Regions from separate parts of the Clostridium sp. HMP27 genome, predicted to be linked through region 3. Evidence: riboswitches for the same ligand, from Rfam matches in the RefSeq annotation. Region 3 holds a riboswitch; each other region holds the start of a gene.

Region 1 (4,354 bases), on a different contig from region 3:
TGAAGGAAGTAGATTTCTCAAACCATAATTACGAGGATTTCCAAGGCCGTTTAAACTTATATATCTCCAGTCAGAGCCATCATTGGAAACCCATAAGTCCCCACCAAAGGTACCTTTTATAGTAGCTAAAGATTGTATAAGGGATTCTATTAGTGGTGCATAATTGTAGTCGAAGTCTAAGGAATCAATATTTAAGGCTGCCTGATTTTCTGTATTTGAGGCAGATAATCTTGATATAATGCTAGGAAATCTTGCTATTAAAGTTTTCAATAAAGTGGCAAATAATATTGAATCATCCCAGGTGCCTAAATACAGCCTATTGTTATGAACATCAAGCTGCCAGCAGTAAGCATTAGAAATATCCCAAAGACCAGCTGGAATATTGGGTCTTCTAATTCCTCTAGTAGTTGGATTTGTAGGAGAAATAGCTTCATTTCCTATAACTACCTTCCAAGCGTCATTAGATGAAACGCGTATAAGATCAAAGCCTTTTGGGGGAACAAACCTTTGGCTAGGGTCTATACTGAAAACTCCAAACCATATTCCTGTTCCAACGTATAAATCTCCTTTGAAAGCTTTCATGCTTAAAGGTAATTGATTTAAGGCTTCACCAGCACCTTTATCTACAACAAGTTTCCAATCATCCTCTATAGGGGATACTCTATTAGTTCTCCAAACTTCAAATCCTCCAGGAGGAGCCGTACCAATATAAAGATGATTATTAAAGCTTTCCATTGAAGCAATTTCTCCACGAGGATTATTTGCTCCTGTTCCTATTTGAACTCGTGTCCACCCATTTTCAGGTTCGTTTGTTTCATATAAAATAGTCTCTAAACTTCCGCCAAGTCCTTTCATTACGCCTAAATACATTCTTCCGTTATGCTCTACCATGGCTCTTGCTGTGTCGCCTTCTGTAAGACCATCACTTACGTCCTCCCAGTTTTCACCATCTTCGGACATTAACATTTTGACTGCAGACGAGAATGAATTAGCAGCAGCTAATAATACTTTTTTTCCTGATGCTGTAGTGAAGTTAATCATATATCTAAAATCGCCTATGCCATCTTGAGGATTAGACTTATAAACTTGTGTCCAATTTTCAGATCCATCTTTGTTATAGCGCCAAATTTCAGCTCCTGGGTTTATGGAAGGCCTTGGGATAAATACTTCGGGTATATATTGTTCAGGTAGATTAAAGACGAATCTTAAAACTGTATAAACTATATTTTTTCCTACCCCAACATATATATAATCGCCTAATTCCCCCATAGCCCAGGCATAATTATTCTGATGTCCTAAATTACGGTCTTCATAAAAACCATTAAAAGGTGTTATTTTTTCAAATCTATTCATAAACATCACTCCTTATATGAGTTATGCATGATTTACATGATTTGTAGAAATCTTTGATTTCGTTGCAAATCAGCACATCCCAATTCATTGAGATGTTTCCATATAAAATTAAGATAACATCCCAAGCTTGTACTATAATATATGATGGAGAATTGATAATGTCACATTTTACAGAATCATTAGAAAAAAAAGTTATTGACAACCTTTGACTATGGTAATATAATAAAAAACAATAAAAGCGAATAGGACTTATCAAGAGTGGTGGAGGGACTGGCCCGATGAAACCCGGCAACCAATATATATTATTGTGATATATATAAGGTGCTAAATCCTGCAGCGTAAGCTGAGAGATGAGGGTAGACGGGATCTTTTCAGACCTAAGGTTATCCTTAGGTCTTTATTTTTTTATTAGATAGTAGGGGGTGCAGCAATGATTGAAATAAATAATGTTAATAAGTTTTTTGGAGAAGATCAGGTTTTGCAAAATGTAAGTATTACTATAGAAAAGGGAGAAATATATGGAATTGTAGGACACAGTGGGGCAGGGAAATCAACACTTTTAAGATGTATAAATGGACTTGAAGGTTATGATTCAGGAAACGTAATAGTAAATAACAAAGAAGTAAAAGAGCTTAAAGAAAGAGAACTTAGAGAGTTTAGAAAAAACATAGGTATGATATTTCAAAATTTCAGTTTGTTAAATAGAAAAAATGTGTGGCAAAATATAGCTCTTCCTATGGAAACCTGGAAATATAGTAAGGAAGATATAAATAAAAGAGTAAGAGAACTTTTATCTCTTGTAGGATTAGAGGATAAGGCTCAAAGTATGCCAAAGGAGCTAAGTGGAGGACAGAAGCAAAGGGTGGCAATTGCAAGAGCATTAACTCTTAATCCGGAAGTTTTATTATGTGATGAAGCTACTTCAGCATTAGACCCTAAGACAACAAAGTCCATTTTAGAATTATTAAGAGAGATAAATAATAAATTAGGCATAACAATTGTAATAGTAACTCATCAAATGGAGGTTATAAAAGAAGCTTGCTCAAAAGTTGCATTAATGGAAGGTGGAAAATTAATTCAATCTGGAAAGGTAGAAGAAGTATTCCTAAATCCAAGTAAAGATTTAGAAAATCTTTTGGGAGAAGAAGAGATATTGCCAGAAGAGGGGATAAATATAAAGTTATTCTTCCCAAAGGAGATAAGTAAGAGTTCTGTAATAACAGCTATGGCTAGAGAACTTAACATAGACGTGTCCATTGTTTGGGGAAAACTTGAGAAGTTTAATGGAATAGTACTTGGAAGCCTTGTAATTAATACTACAGAAGATAAGAAGAATCAAGTTACTTCTTATCTAGATAAAAAAAATGTACATTGGGAGGTGCTATAAAGTATGGTAACTCAAATATTACTTCCAGCTTTAGGTGAAACTTTAATCATGGTTTTAATTTCTACAGCTTTAGCAGTATTAATAGGATTTATACCAGCAATTATAATGATAATAACAGCTAAAGATGGATTAAAGCCAAATGAAGCAGTTTATAAAATTTTAGATACAATAATAAACATTTTAAGATCATTTCCTTTTATAGTTTTGATGGTAATACTTATACCAGTGACAAGGTTTATAGTAGGAAAGTCCATTGGAACCCCTGCTGCAATTGTACCACTGACTATAGGTTCAGCACCTTTTGTAACAAGAATTATAGAAGCAGCTTTAAAAGAGGTGGATAAAGGAGTGGTTGAAGCTGCAAAATCCTTTGGGGCCAGTATTTCACAAATTATATTCAAAGTAATGCTGCCAGAAGCACTTCCTTCTATTGTATCGGGGATAACTCTTACAGTAATTAGTGTAGTAGGATTTTCGGCAATGGCAGGAGCTATTGGTGCAGGTGGGCTTGGATATGTGGCAATAAGATATGGATACCATATGTTTAGAAATGATGTTTTGATAGCTACAGTAATAGTTTTAGTAGTTTTAGTTCAAGTGCTTCAAAGCATAGGAACTTTAATATATAAAAAAGTAAACAAATAAAAATATTTTAATAAATAGGGGGCATTTTATAATGAAAAAGAGAATATTATCAGCAATACTTGCAAGTACAGTAGTTTTAGGGGCAATTGGCCTAACAGGATGTGGCAATAAGGAAGCAGCTCAGCCTGCAGAGAAAAAGAAGATAGTTGTTGGGGCAACTCCAGAACCACATGCACAAATATTAGAAAAGGTAAAACCTATACTAGAGAAAAAAGGTTATACTTTAGAAATCAAGGTGTTTGATGATTATGTTATTCCAAATACAGCAGTTGAACAAGGAGAATTAGATGCAAACTTCTTTCAACATATTCCTTACTTAGAGCAATTTAATAAAGAAAAAGGTACTCATTTAGCTTCTGTTGCGAAAGTTCACTTAGAACCAATGGGAGTATACTCTGATAAAATTAAAAATTTAAAAGATTTAAAAGATGGAGCAACAATAGCAGTACCAAATGATTCAACAAATGGATCAAGGGCTTTAAGATTACTTGAAAAAGAAGGAATTGCTAAGTTTAAAGAAGGAGAATTAATCACTAAATTAGATATTACTGAAAATCCTAAAAATATAAAAATAGAAGAGTTAGAAGCAGCTCAGCTTCCAAGAACTTTAAAAGATGTTGATGTAGCAGTAATAAATACAAACTATGCTCTGCCAGCAGGATTAAATCCAACTAAAGATGCTTTAGCAATTGAAGCAAAGGATTCACCATATGCTAACATTATTGCAGTAAAAGAAGATAATAAGGATAAAGAATATATTAAAGCTTTAGTTGAGGCTATTAACACACCAGAAATTAAAAAGTTTATAGAAGAAAATTATAAAGGGGCAATAATTCCATCATTTTAAAAATAAATTCGCCTTTAGAATATATTCTTTGTAATATGACAAATAATAAGGTATACTAGAGATATTGTATAAAATCAAATTTTGGAGGCGGTATTATTAGTAAGGATGTTATGCTAAACGAG
Region 2 (4,354 bases), on a different contig from region 3:
GAGTAATATCATATATAGTTTTATCATCTTCTACTCTAGGAAGGCCTGCATTGGCTTGAACTATAACAGGAGTTGATGAATACTCTAATATATTTTCTACTATAGGCATTAGTTCCTTAGGTCCAAGAGAGCAATTTACTCCTAGAGCATCTACTCCTAGGCCTTCTAAAAGAGTTACCATAGTAAGAGGATCTGTTCCTGTAAAAGTTCTCCCATCTTCTCCAAAAGTCATAGTACAAAACACCGGTAATCTGCTATTTTCTTTTGCTGCTAATACTGCTGCTTTAGCTTCGTAAAGATCAGAAATTGTTTCTATTAAAATCAGATCACATCCTGCTTTAACTCCGGCCTCTATCTGTCTTTTAAAAATTTCATAAGCGCTTTGAAATTTTAATACTCCTATAGGTTCAAGCATCTGACCAATAGGTCCAATATCTAATGCTATATATTTTCCATCATTAGTTTTTCTAGCTTCTTTAGCAATCTCTACTGCTTTTGTTATTATTTCTTCTACAGAGTAACCTGTATCCTTAAGCTTTAACTCATTAGCTCCAAATGTATTAGTAGTAATTATATCCGAACCTGCTTCTATATATTTTTCATGAACTTCTTTAATTATTTCAGGGTGTATAATATTATACATCTCCGGAATTTCTCCAGCTATAAGTCCTCTACTTTGGAGCATTGTTCCCATAGCTCCATCGAAAAATATAAATTGCTTTGCTAAAATATCCTTAATCTCCACAGTCATTACCCCTTTTTCTATATTGACATTCTATAAAATTATTGCATTTCTTACATTCAGAATGCTGAGCTTTGATGTTCTTATCCTGAAATCCTATTACTGCACTTACTGATTTTCTTGGTATTAAAATATAATTTTCAGTTACTGTAAGCCCTATGTTTTTTTGTGTATCTAAAGCACTTATTATTTGGGGTTGAATATCTATTAAAAAATCTCCATATCCAGGGCTATATCTATAGGTAATGTCTAGTGTTTTACTTCGAGCTTCCTTTTGTATCTCCTTTTGAGCCTCATCACAAATCCATTCTACGCATACAGATGCACATGCATCTAATATTAGTGCTCTAGTCATGCTTACTTTTTCATAATACCTTATTTTAGTATCCATATTGCTTCCAAGGGTTGCTGCCATAACAGCGCACATAGATGACTCCTTAAGATGTTCCAATATATCTTTTCCTTTGAACACCAAATTGCTTTCTAATAATCTTACTTGTTCCCTACTTTTCTCAATATCAAATATTTTATATGTGTATTTACAATTTGAAATTTCTTTTACTTCATTTATGCATTCGTCTATTAACAAATTTATATTCGTATCAATAACTCCATTTTTATATCCAAGATATCTTAGGACTTCTTTTTTATCTATATGCATCCTTATCCCCCTCAAAGTTACCTATATATAATTTAGTCTTTATAAAATGTAGTACTAAATCCCTTATCCAAAACATATCTCGCATACTCTTTTGCTCCGAATAAAGATAAATCCTTATAGTTGCCACATTGAAGATCATTAGCTGCTGGTACTTCATCTGATTGTAGTACTTGTTTTAAAGATGTTTCAAGAGCATTTTTTACTGTTGTTGATTCTACATCTCCCCACAGTATAAGGTAAAACCCAGTTCTGCATCCCATTGGCGATAAATCAATTACATTTTCCAAGTGCTCCCTTAAATATCCTGCAAGAAGATGTTCTAAAGCATGTAATGATGCCGTTGGCATTGCCTCCTGATTTGGTTGCAAAAACCTTAAATCAAACTTTGTTACTTTATCACCATTTTTCCCATTAAGAACTCCTGCTTTTCTTACATATGGTGCACTAACCTTCCTGTGATCTAATTGAAAGCTTTCTACCTTTTCCATATAAAATTCCTCCCTATAATTTATATATTAATATAACCTATACTTATATTAAATAATGGTTTTTAAAATCATTAAAGCCTATTCTCACTATTTAATGCACTTACAATAGAATCTATGTTAGATACTATCTTTTTAGCTACCTCTGGATTATTCATTGTATATATGTGAATGCCATCTACTCCTGAAGACAACAAATCAATTATTTGCTCTGTAGCATAGGCAATCCCAGCATCTCTTAATGCCTGCGGGTTATCTATATATTTATTTATTATTTTCGTAAATTTCTCTGGAATATGTGCGCCACATAAACTTGCTATTCTAACTATTTGTTTACTATTTATCACAGGCATAATACCTACTTCAATAGGAATGTTTATTTTCTTATCCTCTGCCCTTTGCTTAAAGTCATAAAAAAACTTATTATTAAGAAATAATTGAGTTATCATAAAATCCACTCCTGAGTTTACTTTGCTTTTAAGATTTTTAAAATCCTCGTCTGCGCTATTGCTTTCAATATGGGTCTCCGGATAGCACGCTGCCGCTATACAAAAATCCCCATGATTCTTTATATCTTTTATTAAATCTTCTGCATATTTAAAATGAAGAGGTTCTGGGAATTTAAAGTTTGTGTCTTGAGGCAAATCTCCTCTAAGTGCTAGTACATTTTTAATATTGTTTTCTTTTAAATCATTCAAAATTCCATTGACTTCGTCTCTAGTAGATGTCATGCACGTTAGGTGCGCTAGTGCTTCAATATTATATTTATTTTTTATAATAGAAGCTATCTCTACAGTCTTATTCCTAGTTTCACTGTTTCCACCTGCCCCATAGGTTACACTGATATAATCTGGTTTCAAAGGTGCTAATTCATCAATTGTATTATATATAGTATCGATTGAAGATTCTTTTTTAGGTGGAAAAATCTCAAAGGATATTATCGGTTTCTTGCGTGAGAATATGTCTTTTATATACATTTTCGAGCCCCCTAATAAATGATTTTTTATTATTAGATTAAAATCTTTGCTTTTCACTGAAAGTTTTGTATACTTAATAAAAAAATAAGACCTAAAGGATATCCTTTAGGTCTTTATGCCTATTGCCATCCTTATCTTCCAGCTTTCGCTGCAGGAATTGGCACCATTGTATGAATTATAAAAATACATACCGGTTGCCGGGCTTCACAGGGCCAGTCCCTCCACCTCTCTTGATAAGAAATATTCTGTTTTTCTTATGATTATATATGTGTATTTTATTAATGTCAACCTTTTGTTTATTTCCCTCAAAGTTTTTATATTAACAATCTCTAACAAATCTTTCTATTCTTTTAAGTGCTTCCATAATGTTATCCATTGAAGAAGCATAACAGGTTCTTACGAACCCTTCTCCACACTCTCCAAACGCGTGTCCTGGAACCGCTAACACTTTTTCCTTCATTAGAAGTCTTTCACAAAACTCATCTGATGTTAACCCAGTTGATTTTATACATGGGAATAAATAAAATGCCCCCTTAGGTTCGAAACAATCAAGCCCCATCTTTCTAAATCCATTTACCATTACTCTTCTTCTTCTATTGTATTCTCTGACCATTTCTTGAACATCTCTATCACTATTTTTCAAAGCTTCAATAGCAGCATATTGACCCGTTGTATTAGAACACATAATTGCATATTGATGAATCTTTTTCATAGCATCTATTAATATACGATGTCCACAAACATAGCCCATTCTCCACCCTGTCATAGCGTAAGATTTTGAAAAACCATTGATAACTATAGTTTTTTCGTACATTTCCGGAAAGCTTGCAATAGAAACATGCTCTCCTTCATAAGTTAATTCAGAATATATCTCATCTGATAATACAATTATGTCCTTATCTTTAAGAACATCTACAATTGCTGATAATTCTTCCCTTGTCATAATGGCTCCAGTTGGGTTATTTGGAAAAGGCACAATAACTACTTTAGTCTTTGGAGTTATCGCCTGAGCAAGCAACTCTGGAGTTAATTTAAATTCATCTTCAGCTCTAAGATTAATAACCACTGGTTTAGCACCAGTGAAAACAGTGCATCCTTTATATGCAACGAAACTTGGTTCCGGTATAATAACTTCATCACCTTCTGCAACCAATGCCCTAAGCGCTATATCAATGCCCTCACTTCCTCCAACAGTAACAAGTATTTGATTATCAGCATTATACTTTAAATCATACTTCCTATTTAAATATGATGAAATTTCATCTCTAAGTTCAATAAGGCCTGCATTCGAAGAATAGTGTGTATGCCCTTTTTCTAGGGAATAAATGCCGGCTTCTCTTATATTCCATGGAGTTACAAAATCCGGTTCTCCAACTCCAAGAGATATTACGTCATCCATTTCATTTATCATATCAAAGTACTTTCTTATACCTGAAGGTGGCATATTACTAACCTTAGGTAAAATCATATCTTCTATCTTCATATAAAT
Region 3 (4,354 bases):
ATTAGAACAAGAATATCAAGCTTTACCTGAAATATCAGAGGAAGAAGAAAGAAATTATGCTGACTATAAAAATGATTTAGAAAAATATAGAGAAGCAAGAGGTAAAGTTATAGAACTTGCCCAAGCTAATAATTATGATGAAGCAGTTAAATTATATAATTCAGCTGTATCACCAATAACAGATAGTATGTTTGAAAAGATAAAAAAGTGCGTTGAAATAAATGAAAGTTTAGCAAAGCAGGATAACATAGATAACATAGCTCAATTTAACAAAGTTAGAAATACCACTTTAATTTATACACTAATAGCATTTTTAATAATAATTTTTATTGCATATGTAATAGTAAAAAATATAATGAATCCATTGAATAAGATAAAGAATTTGGCACAAAGATTATCAAACTATGATTTAACAGAGCCAATTGATATTACAAGGAAGGATGAGTTCGGACAAACAGGTGTAGCTTTAAATACAGCACAGGAAAATGTAAGTAACTTAGTAAAAGTAATTATGGAAAATTCACAGGATATAAGTGCCTCTTCTGAAGAACTTTCGGCTACTGTTGAAGAATTAGCAACAAAGGCAGAAACTATTGATGAAGCAGTAGATAGCATTGCTGCAGTTATGCAAGAGTCTAGTGCTACATCACAGCAAATAAGTGCATCTGCACAAGAAGTAGATTCAAGTATTAATGTACTTTCTTCTAAAGCTATGGAAGGGAGCAGTAATGCAAATAACTTTAAAGAAAGAGCTAAAGAAGTTAAAAATAAAAGTCAGCAAGCTATAGAGGAAACTCGAAGGATATATATTGAAAAACAAAAGAATATGCTGAAGGCTATAGAAGACGGAAAGGTAGTAGATAGCATAAAAGTTATGGCAGATACTATAGGAAGTATAGCAGGACAAACTAATCTTCTTGCGTTAAATGCCGCTATAGAAGCAGCAAGAGCTGGAGAGCAAGGAAGAGGTTTTGCAGTAGTGGCAGAAGAGGTAAGAAAACTTGCAGAGCAATCAGCACAAGCGGTAATAAATATTCAAGATACTATTTCTAAAGTTCAGCAGGCATTTAAAAGTAGTATTGATACAGGCAGCGATATATTAGAATTTATTAATAAACAGGTTCAGGAGCAATTTATGCCTATGGACAAACTGGTGATCAATATTATAACGACTCGGATTTTGTAAGCAAAATGTCTGAAGAAATTGCAGCTATGGCAGAAGAAATTACCGCCACAGTAGAGCAAGTCAGTGAAGCAGTATTGAATATGGCACATGCCTCACAAAAATCAAGTTCAGAAGCAGAAACGATAAAGATAAGTATGGATGAAAATACAAAAGCTATAGATCAAGTAGCAATAACAGCACAAAGTCAAGCAGAACTTGCTCAAAGATTAAATGAAATAGTTCAAAAGTTTAAGATTTAGGCAACTTGAAGTTATATATTGTAAGAGTTACAAATAAAGTCGATGAGAATATTGGATTAAATAAGATATAAAGTAAAAAACACTTGACATATTATAAATTTATGTGTTAAATTAATTTAAAATTAAATAAAAAATTAATCTTATCAAGAGTGGTTGAGGGACTGGCCCGATGAAACCCAGCAACAGCTAGTTTAAAATGTTAAACTGGAAATGTGCTAATTCCTGCAGGAAATATCCTGGAAGATAAGAAGAGGAGTAGACTATCTAAATTAATAGTCTATTGTATAGTTATACATAACCGCTTTTTATCGTAAGATTAAAGCGGTTTTTTATTTTTTATATAAATAAATTTAAGGGGGAAACATAATGAAGAATAATTTTAACAAGGGGACAATATGTGTTCAAGGAGGATATAAGCCTAATTCAGGAGAACCAAGGATTTTACCAATTTATCAAAGTACAACATATAAATACAATGATCCAGATGAAGTAGCAGCATTATTTGATTTGAAATCAGAAGGACATATGTATTCAAGAATAAGTAATCCAACTGTAACTGCCTTTGAAGAAAAGGTTAATGAATTGGAAGGTGGTGTTGGAGCTCTTGCAGTATCTTCAGGACAAACTGCAACTGCTCTATCTATATTAAATATTTGTAAAAACGGTGAGCATATTGTAGCTACATCAACTCTTTATGGAGGAACTTTTTCACTATTATCAACAACTTTAAAAAAGTTTGGAATTAATGTAACCTTTGTTAATCCTGATGCTAGTGAAGAGGAAATATTAAGCTGTTTTAAGGATAATACTAGAGCAATCTTTGGAGAAACCATAGGAAATCCAGGATTAAATATATTAGACTTTGAAAAACTTGCAACAGTTGCAAAGAAAAAAGAAGTGCCGTTTATTGTGGACAATACCTTAGCCACGCCATATTTATGTAATCCAATTCAGCATGGAGCAAATATAGTTATTCATTCTACAACAAAATATATTGATGGACATGCAACTAGTATAGGTGGAATTATCATAGATGGAGGAAATTTCAACTGGGATAATGGGAAATATCCCGACCTTACAGAGCCAGACCCAAGTTATCATGGAATTAAATATGTGGAAACTTTTAAAAGTGCAGCATATATAGTAAAAGCTCGTGTTCAATTATTAAGAGATTTGGGGGCTTGCACAAGTCCTTTTAATGCATTTTTGTTCAACCTAGGGGTTGAAACACTTCATTTAAGAATGGAAAGGCACAGCTATAATGCTTTAAAATTGGGACAGTACCTAGAAAATCATGAAAAGGTTAGTTGGGTAAGTTATCCTTTCCTCCAAAGTCATTCTAGCTATGATTTAGCTAAAAAATATTTACCTAAAGGGGCTAGTGGTATTTTAACCTTCGGAATAAAAGGTGGAGTTGAAGCTGGAAAGCAGTTTATTAGAAAATTAAAATTGGCAGCTCTAGTTGTGCACTTAGGAGATGCTAGAACTTCAGTAATTCATCCGGCAAGTACCACTCATAGACAGCTTAATGAAGAAGAACAGTTAGCTTCAGGAGTTACATCGGATTTGATAAGAGTTTCTGTAGGAATTGAAGATATTGAAGATATTATAAAGGATTTTAATCAAGCTCTAGGAAATTTAGATTAAAAATTAACTTTTTTAATTATTGCTTTTATATAATTTGAGAAAGTAATTTTAAAATTAATGAGATAAGGGGAATGCAAATATGCCAATTATAATACCAGAAAATCTTCCAGCAGCAAAGCTTCTTACAGAGGAAAATATATTTGTAATGCATGAAAATAGAGCATTACATCAAGATATTAGGCCTTTAAAAATAGCAATATTAAATTTAATGCCAACTAAGATTGAAACAGAAAATCAGCTTTTAAGACTTTTAGGTAACACTCCTCTGCAAGTAAATATAAAACTTTTACATGTAGAGGAACATAAATCAAAAAATACATCAGAAGAACACTTAGAGAGCTTCTATTACTCTTTTAAAGATGTTAAAGAGGAAAGATTCGATGGAATGATAATAACAGGAGCCCCTATTGAGCATTTGGATTTTGAAGATGTAGATTATTGGAATGAGTTAAAGGAAATTATGGATTTTTCTAAAACTAATGTAACATCAACCCTTCATATATGTTGGGCAGCACAAGCAGGACTTTATCAGCATTTTGGGATTCCAAAGTATCATCTTTCTAAAAAAATGTTTGGTGTTTTTAGTCATAAAGTTTTAAACAAAAAAGTTAAACTTTTGCGAGGATTTGATAATGAGTTCTATGCTCCCCATTCAAGACATACTGAAATTTTAAGAAAAGATATAGAAGGAGTCAATGAACTTGAAATTTTAGCTGAATCAAATGAGGCAGGGGTATATATAGTAACTTCAAAAGATGAAAGGCAAATATTTATAACTGGACATTCAGAATACGATCCACTAACTTTAAAGACAGAATATAATAGAGATATTTCAAGAGGACTTGAAATGGATGTACCTAAGAATTATTTTTTAGACGATAATCCAAATGAAGATATAGTAGTAAGGTGGAGAGCTCACGCAAGTTTGCTATTTTCAAATTGGCTAAATTACTATGTTTATCAAGAAACACCATATCAAATTTAAAAAGAAGTGTTGTAAGAAAAAGTTTAATTTCAATTGGTTTTCAAAATAAATTGAATATCTAATATTAAAGGACTAGCTAAAAATACTTAGCTAGTCCTTTAATATAATAAATTATGAGTAATTAAATATGAATATAGTAGTATAATTAATATAGATAAAATGGAAGAAGGAGAAAAATATAAATTTTTAAATAACAAAATTGAGGTGGGAATATGTTATATACTTGTGCTATGTGTAGTGAACATCACTGTAAAAAGGGAGAACTGCAAAAGTTACCTACTAATTGTCCATGCAATG
Region 4 (4,354 bases), on a different contig from region 3:
TATCCGGAGGAAAAAAGATTTGTATCCATTGAGGAGAAAATTGTAGATGAAACAAAATCTTTAAATATTAACTCATCTCCAGAGGCATTTATACCGGCAACTTTGCCCATTTGAACAGCAGCAGGCCAAATGCCATAGTTTCTACCGTTTAATTCTGCTACATCTCCGCAAGCATATATATCAGGTATGTTAGTTTCCATTTTTTCATTTACTACTACAGATTTATCGGTCTTTATTCCACACTTTTCAGCCAATTCTTTGTTTGCTCTTATTCCAACAGAAAATAATACCATGTCTGTATCAAGGATAGTGCCACTTTTTAGTTTTATATTAGTTACATTATCATTTCCGAGTATTTCAACTAGGGAGTCACCAAGAATTACATTAATGCCGCAATTACTAATTTGATTCTTAAAAATTTCAGCACCTTCTTCATCTAATTGTCTAGGTAAAAGTCTTTGGAAAAATTCCACTACAGTTACATCAAGTCCTAAATTTTGTAATTCCCATGCAGCCTCAAGCCCCAATAGACCGCCACCCATAACTACAGCTTTTTTACAATCTTTTGCATAACTTATTATTTTATCTGCATCATTTATTGTTCTTAAGGAAAATACTCCATTTTTGTCAGTACCAGCAGTTGGTGGGATGAAGTTACGTGCACCATTTGCAAGTATAAGTTTATCGTAATTTAAACAAGAGCCATCAGATAAAACTATCTTATTTTCTTTGGTCAGAATACTCTCTACTTTAGTATTTAGTTTTAAGTTTATACTATTCTCTTCAAACCAATTTTTATTTTTTAAATATAATTTTTTATCAGGAATCTCATTAGCAAGATATTCAGAAAGAGAAGGTCTATAATAGCTATAATAACTTTCCTCTGAAATCATTGTTATGTAGGCTTTTGAATTTTTCTGCCTTATAGCATCTGCAGCATAAAATCCAGCAGCGCCATTTCCAATAATAATAAAAGTTGTACCATTAGCTTTATTGTTCATATGCTCAGCTCCCCATAGTTTAATTTTAACCCTAAGATTATTATACACTAATAATTATCAGATAATGATTAAGAAAGTAAACTTGAAAGAATTTTGTGATAAAAGTTTAATTGATGGTTAATACTGAATAGTTACTAGTCATTATTGAAATTTCACTAAGGTGAAATTTCTTCCTTTAGCAGGGCTACTTACATTTTTAATGTTAAATATTATAGTATGGGATTTGCATTGTAGAAAGCATTGAACAAGCATTAAAAGCTCTTTATTTCTGATGTCAAAACACCGTTAAGAGTCTTCTACTGTCTGAACGATAGTGAGTTTAGAAGGCTTAGGTGGTTTAACATCAGAAATATTAGAGCTTTTTTACGAAGTGAAGCTTTCCTAAATAAAAATTCCATACTATATATCAACATTATCTTAAAATGTGGTAATTTTTAAAGGATTGACAATAGATTAGTTTGATGATAAACTATCCTTAAAATTTAATAGGAACTTCTTATCAAGAGTGGCGGAGGGACTGGCCCCATGAAGCCCGGCAACCCAGATACATTTGTTTTAATACGTTTGTTTTGAAGGTGCTAAATCCAGCAGGTGAATACCTGACAGATAAGGGGAGAAGTGTAACTTCTTGTGTCTGTCGGCAAGGGGTTTTTTTATTTTGTAAATTAATTTTAAATAGTCATTATGGGAGGATATTAAATGAATAATTCAGTTGAAAGAAAAGGTAAGGCGACAGCATTACTACCACTAATAGTTTTTGTAGCGATATATTTATCAATAGCATTAGTTACTAATGATTTTTATGCTATGCCTGTTACTGTTCCGTTTTTGATTGCTGCAGTGGTAGCGTTACTTATGAATAAAAAAGAAAGTATAAATGACAAAGTTGAAATATTTTGCAAGGGAGCAGGGGATTTAAATATTGTACTTATGTGCTTAATATTTATCTTAGCAGGAGCCTTTGCACAAGTTGCAAAAGATATGGGAGCAGTAGAATCTACTGTTAACTTAGGACTTAAAGTGCTTCCAAGTAATATTTTAATTTCAGGGATATTTATAATTGGATGCTTTATATCCACTTCTATAGGAACTTCTGTAGGAACAATAGTTGCACTATCTCCGATGGCTGTAGGAGTAGCTGATAAGACTGGAATATCAGTGGCTTTAGTGCTAGGATCAGTAATTGGTGGAGCAATGTTTGGCGATAATTTATCAATGATTTCTGATACAACAATTGCAGCTACTAGAACTCAAGGGTGCGAAATGAGGGACAAGTTTAAAACTAACTTCTTTATAGTACTCCCAGCGGCAATTATTACAGCAGTGATATTTGCAGTAATTACATCAGGTAATAATGCTACTTTATCTGGAAACTATCAGTATAGTATTGTAAAGGTACTTCCTTATTTATCTGTACTTATAGCAGCACTTTTAGGTGTAAATGTAATTTTAGTTTTAGTGGGTGGAGTGGCGCTTTCAGGTATAGTAGGAATTGCTACTGGATCTATGGGAGTTATAGCTTTTCTTCAGTCTATAGCAAAGGGAATAGCAGGTATGTCAGAACTAGTGATAGTATCACTTGTAATTGGAGGAACTGTAGAACTTATTAAACACAATGGAGGTATAGATTTCTTACTTCATTTTATAACAAGCAAGGTAAAATCGAGAAAGGGTGCCGAGCTTGCTATAGGACTTTTAGTTACTTTAGTAGATGCATGTACTGCTAACAATACTATAGCTATAGTAACTACAGGACCTTTAGCAAAAAGTATATCTTCAAAATATAATATAGAGCCACAAAAAACAGCTAGTCTACTAGATACTTTTTCATGCTTTGCTCAAGGAGTTATACCATATGGAGCACAGTTATTAGTTGCATCAGGTATTGCAGGCATTTCACCATTTTTAATAATGAAGTATTTGTACTATCCATATTTAATTGGGATATCTGCAGTTATTGCAATAGCATTAGGATTCCCTAAGATAAAGAATATGGAGGCAGGGGCTCTAAAAAAAGTAATTTAATTGATAATTAGAACTAAGTTATTACTTTGAGTGCAAAATTATATTGAATTTTGCACTCTTTTAATTTCTAATATAATATAGAATATGGGAAAATAACATAGTGGGGTGGATGGAAAATGATAAAACTTCAATCAAGAACAAAAGGATTACTGCTTGTTATCATAGGAGCTATGCTGTGGGGAATATCAGGTACTGCTGCTCAATATTTGTTTCAACAAAAGGGGTTTAGCCCTGAGTGGCTTGTTGTAATTCGTTTATTAGTATCAGGAATAATTTTGTTAACATACGCAATCATAAGAGAAAAACAAGACATATGGAAGATTTGGAAATCTAAACATAACTGTTACAGTCTTATAATTTTTAGTGTTATTGGAATGTTAGGTGTACAATATACATACTTTGCTGCCATTAAACATGGCAATGCAGCAACAGCAACTATACTACAATACCTATCACCGGTGATAATTACTTGCTATTTAGCTATTAGGACTAAAAAAGTTCCAAGTATAAGGCAAAGCTTAGCTATTATCTTTGCCATGTTAGGAACATTCCTTATAATTACAAAAGGAAATATCTACACCATATCTATTTCTAAATTAGCATTATTGTGGGGAATTGGTTCAGCTTTTACATCAGCTTTTTACACGTTATATCCCCATGAATTACTTGGTAAATGGAGATCTACACTTATAGTTGGATGGAGTATGCTTATTGGTGGAGTAGCTTTTAGTTTTATCCATCAGCCCTGGAACTTTGTGGGACAATGGTCCATTAATTCTATGGTTGCTGTTATGTTTGTAGTATTATTTGGCACCCTTGTTGCTTTTTATTGCTACTTGGAAAGTTTAAAATATATACAGCCAACAGAAGCAAGCGTATTATCCTCTATGGAACCTTTATCCGCTGCGGTTTTATCCGTACTGTGGCTAAGAGTTCCACTTGGCGTTGTAGAATGGTTAGGAATAGTGTCTGTTATAAGTGCTATTATAATTTTATCTAATGTAAAAAAATAGGCGTCTGATATATGTTATACTTAAACTTATTAAAAGTAATATATTGCTAACAAGTGTAAGAGTTGTACTATTCTTTATAGCTGCTGCTATTATTTTATTAGAGTAAATCAATGTAATAATTACATAATTAATAACAAACAGGGGTTTAATGTAAGTTTTAAATCTATTATAATACTCAAATGTAAAATATTACATAAAAAATTTAAAGTAGAAATTAACTTAATTTACACTATAATTCGACATGAAAAAATCCAGAAAAATACAGTTATTCCCATTGCATGGATAAGTATTCACTATTAGGAAGTGTTTTTTACC

What was found. A riboswitch is a leader RNA that binds a small molecule or an ion and turns the genes downstream of it on or off. The one in region 3 is predicted to bind S-adenosylmethionine.
Region 1: it holds a riboswitch for S-adenosylmethionine, as region 3 does, so the genes downstream of both, DP68_RS07320 (methionine ABC transporter ATP-binding protein) here and DP68_RS10870 (O-acetylhomoserine aminocarboxypropyltransferase/cysteine synthase family protein) in region 3, are expected to answer to the same signal.
Region 2: it holds a riboswitch for S-adenosylmethionine, as region 3 does, so the genes downstream of both, metF (methylenetetrahydrofolate reductase [NAD(P)H]) here and DP68_RS10870 (O-acetylhomoserine aminocarboxypropyltransferase/cysteine synthase family protein) in region 3, are expected to answer to the same signal.
Region 4: it holds a riboswitch for S-adenosylmethionine, as region 3 does, so the genes downstream of both, DP68_RS10990 (Na+/H+ antiporter NhaC family protein) here and DP68_RS10870 (O-acetylhomoserine aminocarboxypropyltransferase/cysteine synthase family protein) in region 3, are expected to answer to the same signal.

Annotation. Positions count from the first base shown of each region.
Region 1 is NZ_JMFY01000015.1:15,983-20,336, forward strand. Features, by position in the region: gene DP68_RS07315 (hypothetical protein) at 1-1,353, opposite strand, end outside; SAM riboswitch class I at 1,600-1,710, shown strand; gene DP68_RS07320 (methionine ABC transporter ATP-binding protein) at 1,784-2,740, shown strand; gene DP68_RS07325 (methionine ABC transporter permease) at 2,744-3,385, shown strand; gene DP68_RS07330 (MetQ/NlpA family ABC transporter substrate-binding protein) at 3,417-4,232, shown strand; gene infC (translation initiation factor IF-3) at 4,343-4,354, shown strand, end outside.
Region 2 is NZ_JMFY01000001.1:209,449-213,802, reverse strand. Features, by position in the region: gene DP68_RS01000 (homocysteine S-methyltransferase family protein) at 1-745, opposite strand, end outside; gene DP68_RS00995 (vitamin B12 dependent-methionine synthase activation domain-containing protein) at 735-1,403, opposite strand; gene DP68_RS00990 (S-ribosylhomocysteine lyase) at 1,436-1,891, opposite strand; gene metF (methylenetetrahydrofolate reductase [NAD(P)H]) at 1,963-2,865, opposite strand; SAM riboswitch class I at 2,994-3,105, opposite strand; gene DP68_RS00980 (aminotransferase class I/II-fold pyridoxal phosphate-dependent enzyme) at 3,185-4,348, opposite strand; gene DP68_RS00975 (Lrp/AsnC family transcriptional regulator) at 4,345-4,354, opposite strand, start outside.
Region 3 is NZ_JMFY01000018.1:356,365-360,718, reverse strand. Features, by position in the region: partial or broken gene DP68_RS10875 (methyl-accepting chemotaxis protein) at 1-1,425, shown strand, start outside; SAM riboswitch class I at 1,563-1,675, shown strand; gene DP68_RS10870 (O-acetylhomoserine aminocarboxypropyltransferase/cysteine synthase family protein) at 1,789-3,072, shown strand; gene metA (homoserine O-succinyltransferase) at 3,152-4,057, shown strand; gene DP68_RS10860 (DUF1847 domain-containing protein) at 4,270-4,354, shown strand, end outside.
Region 4 is NZ_JMFY01000019.1:18,705-23,058, forward strand. Features, by position in the region: gene DP68_RS10985 (FAD-dependent oxidoreductase) at 1-1,001, opposite strand, end outside; SAM riboswitch class I at 1,495-1,614, shown strand; gene DP68_RS10990 (Na+/H+ antiporter NhaC family protein) at 1,701-3,026, shown strand; gene DP68_RS10995 (EamA family transporter) at 3,143-4,039, shown strand.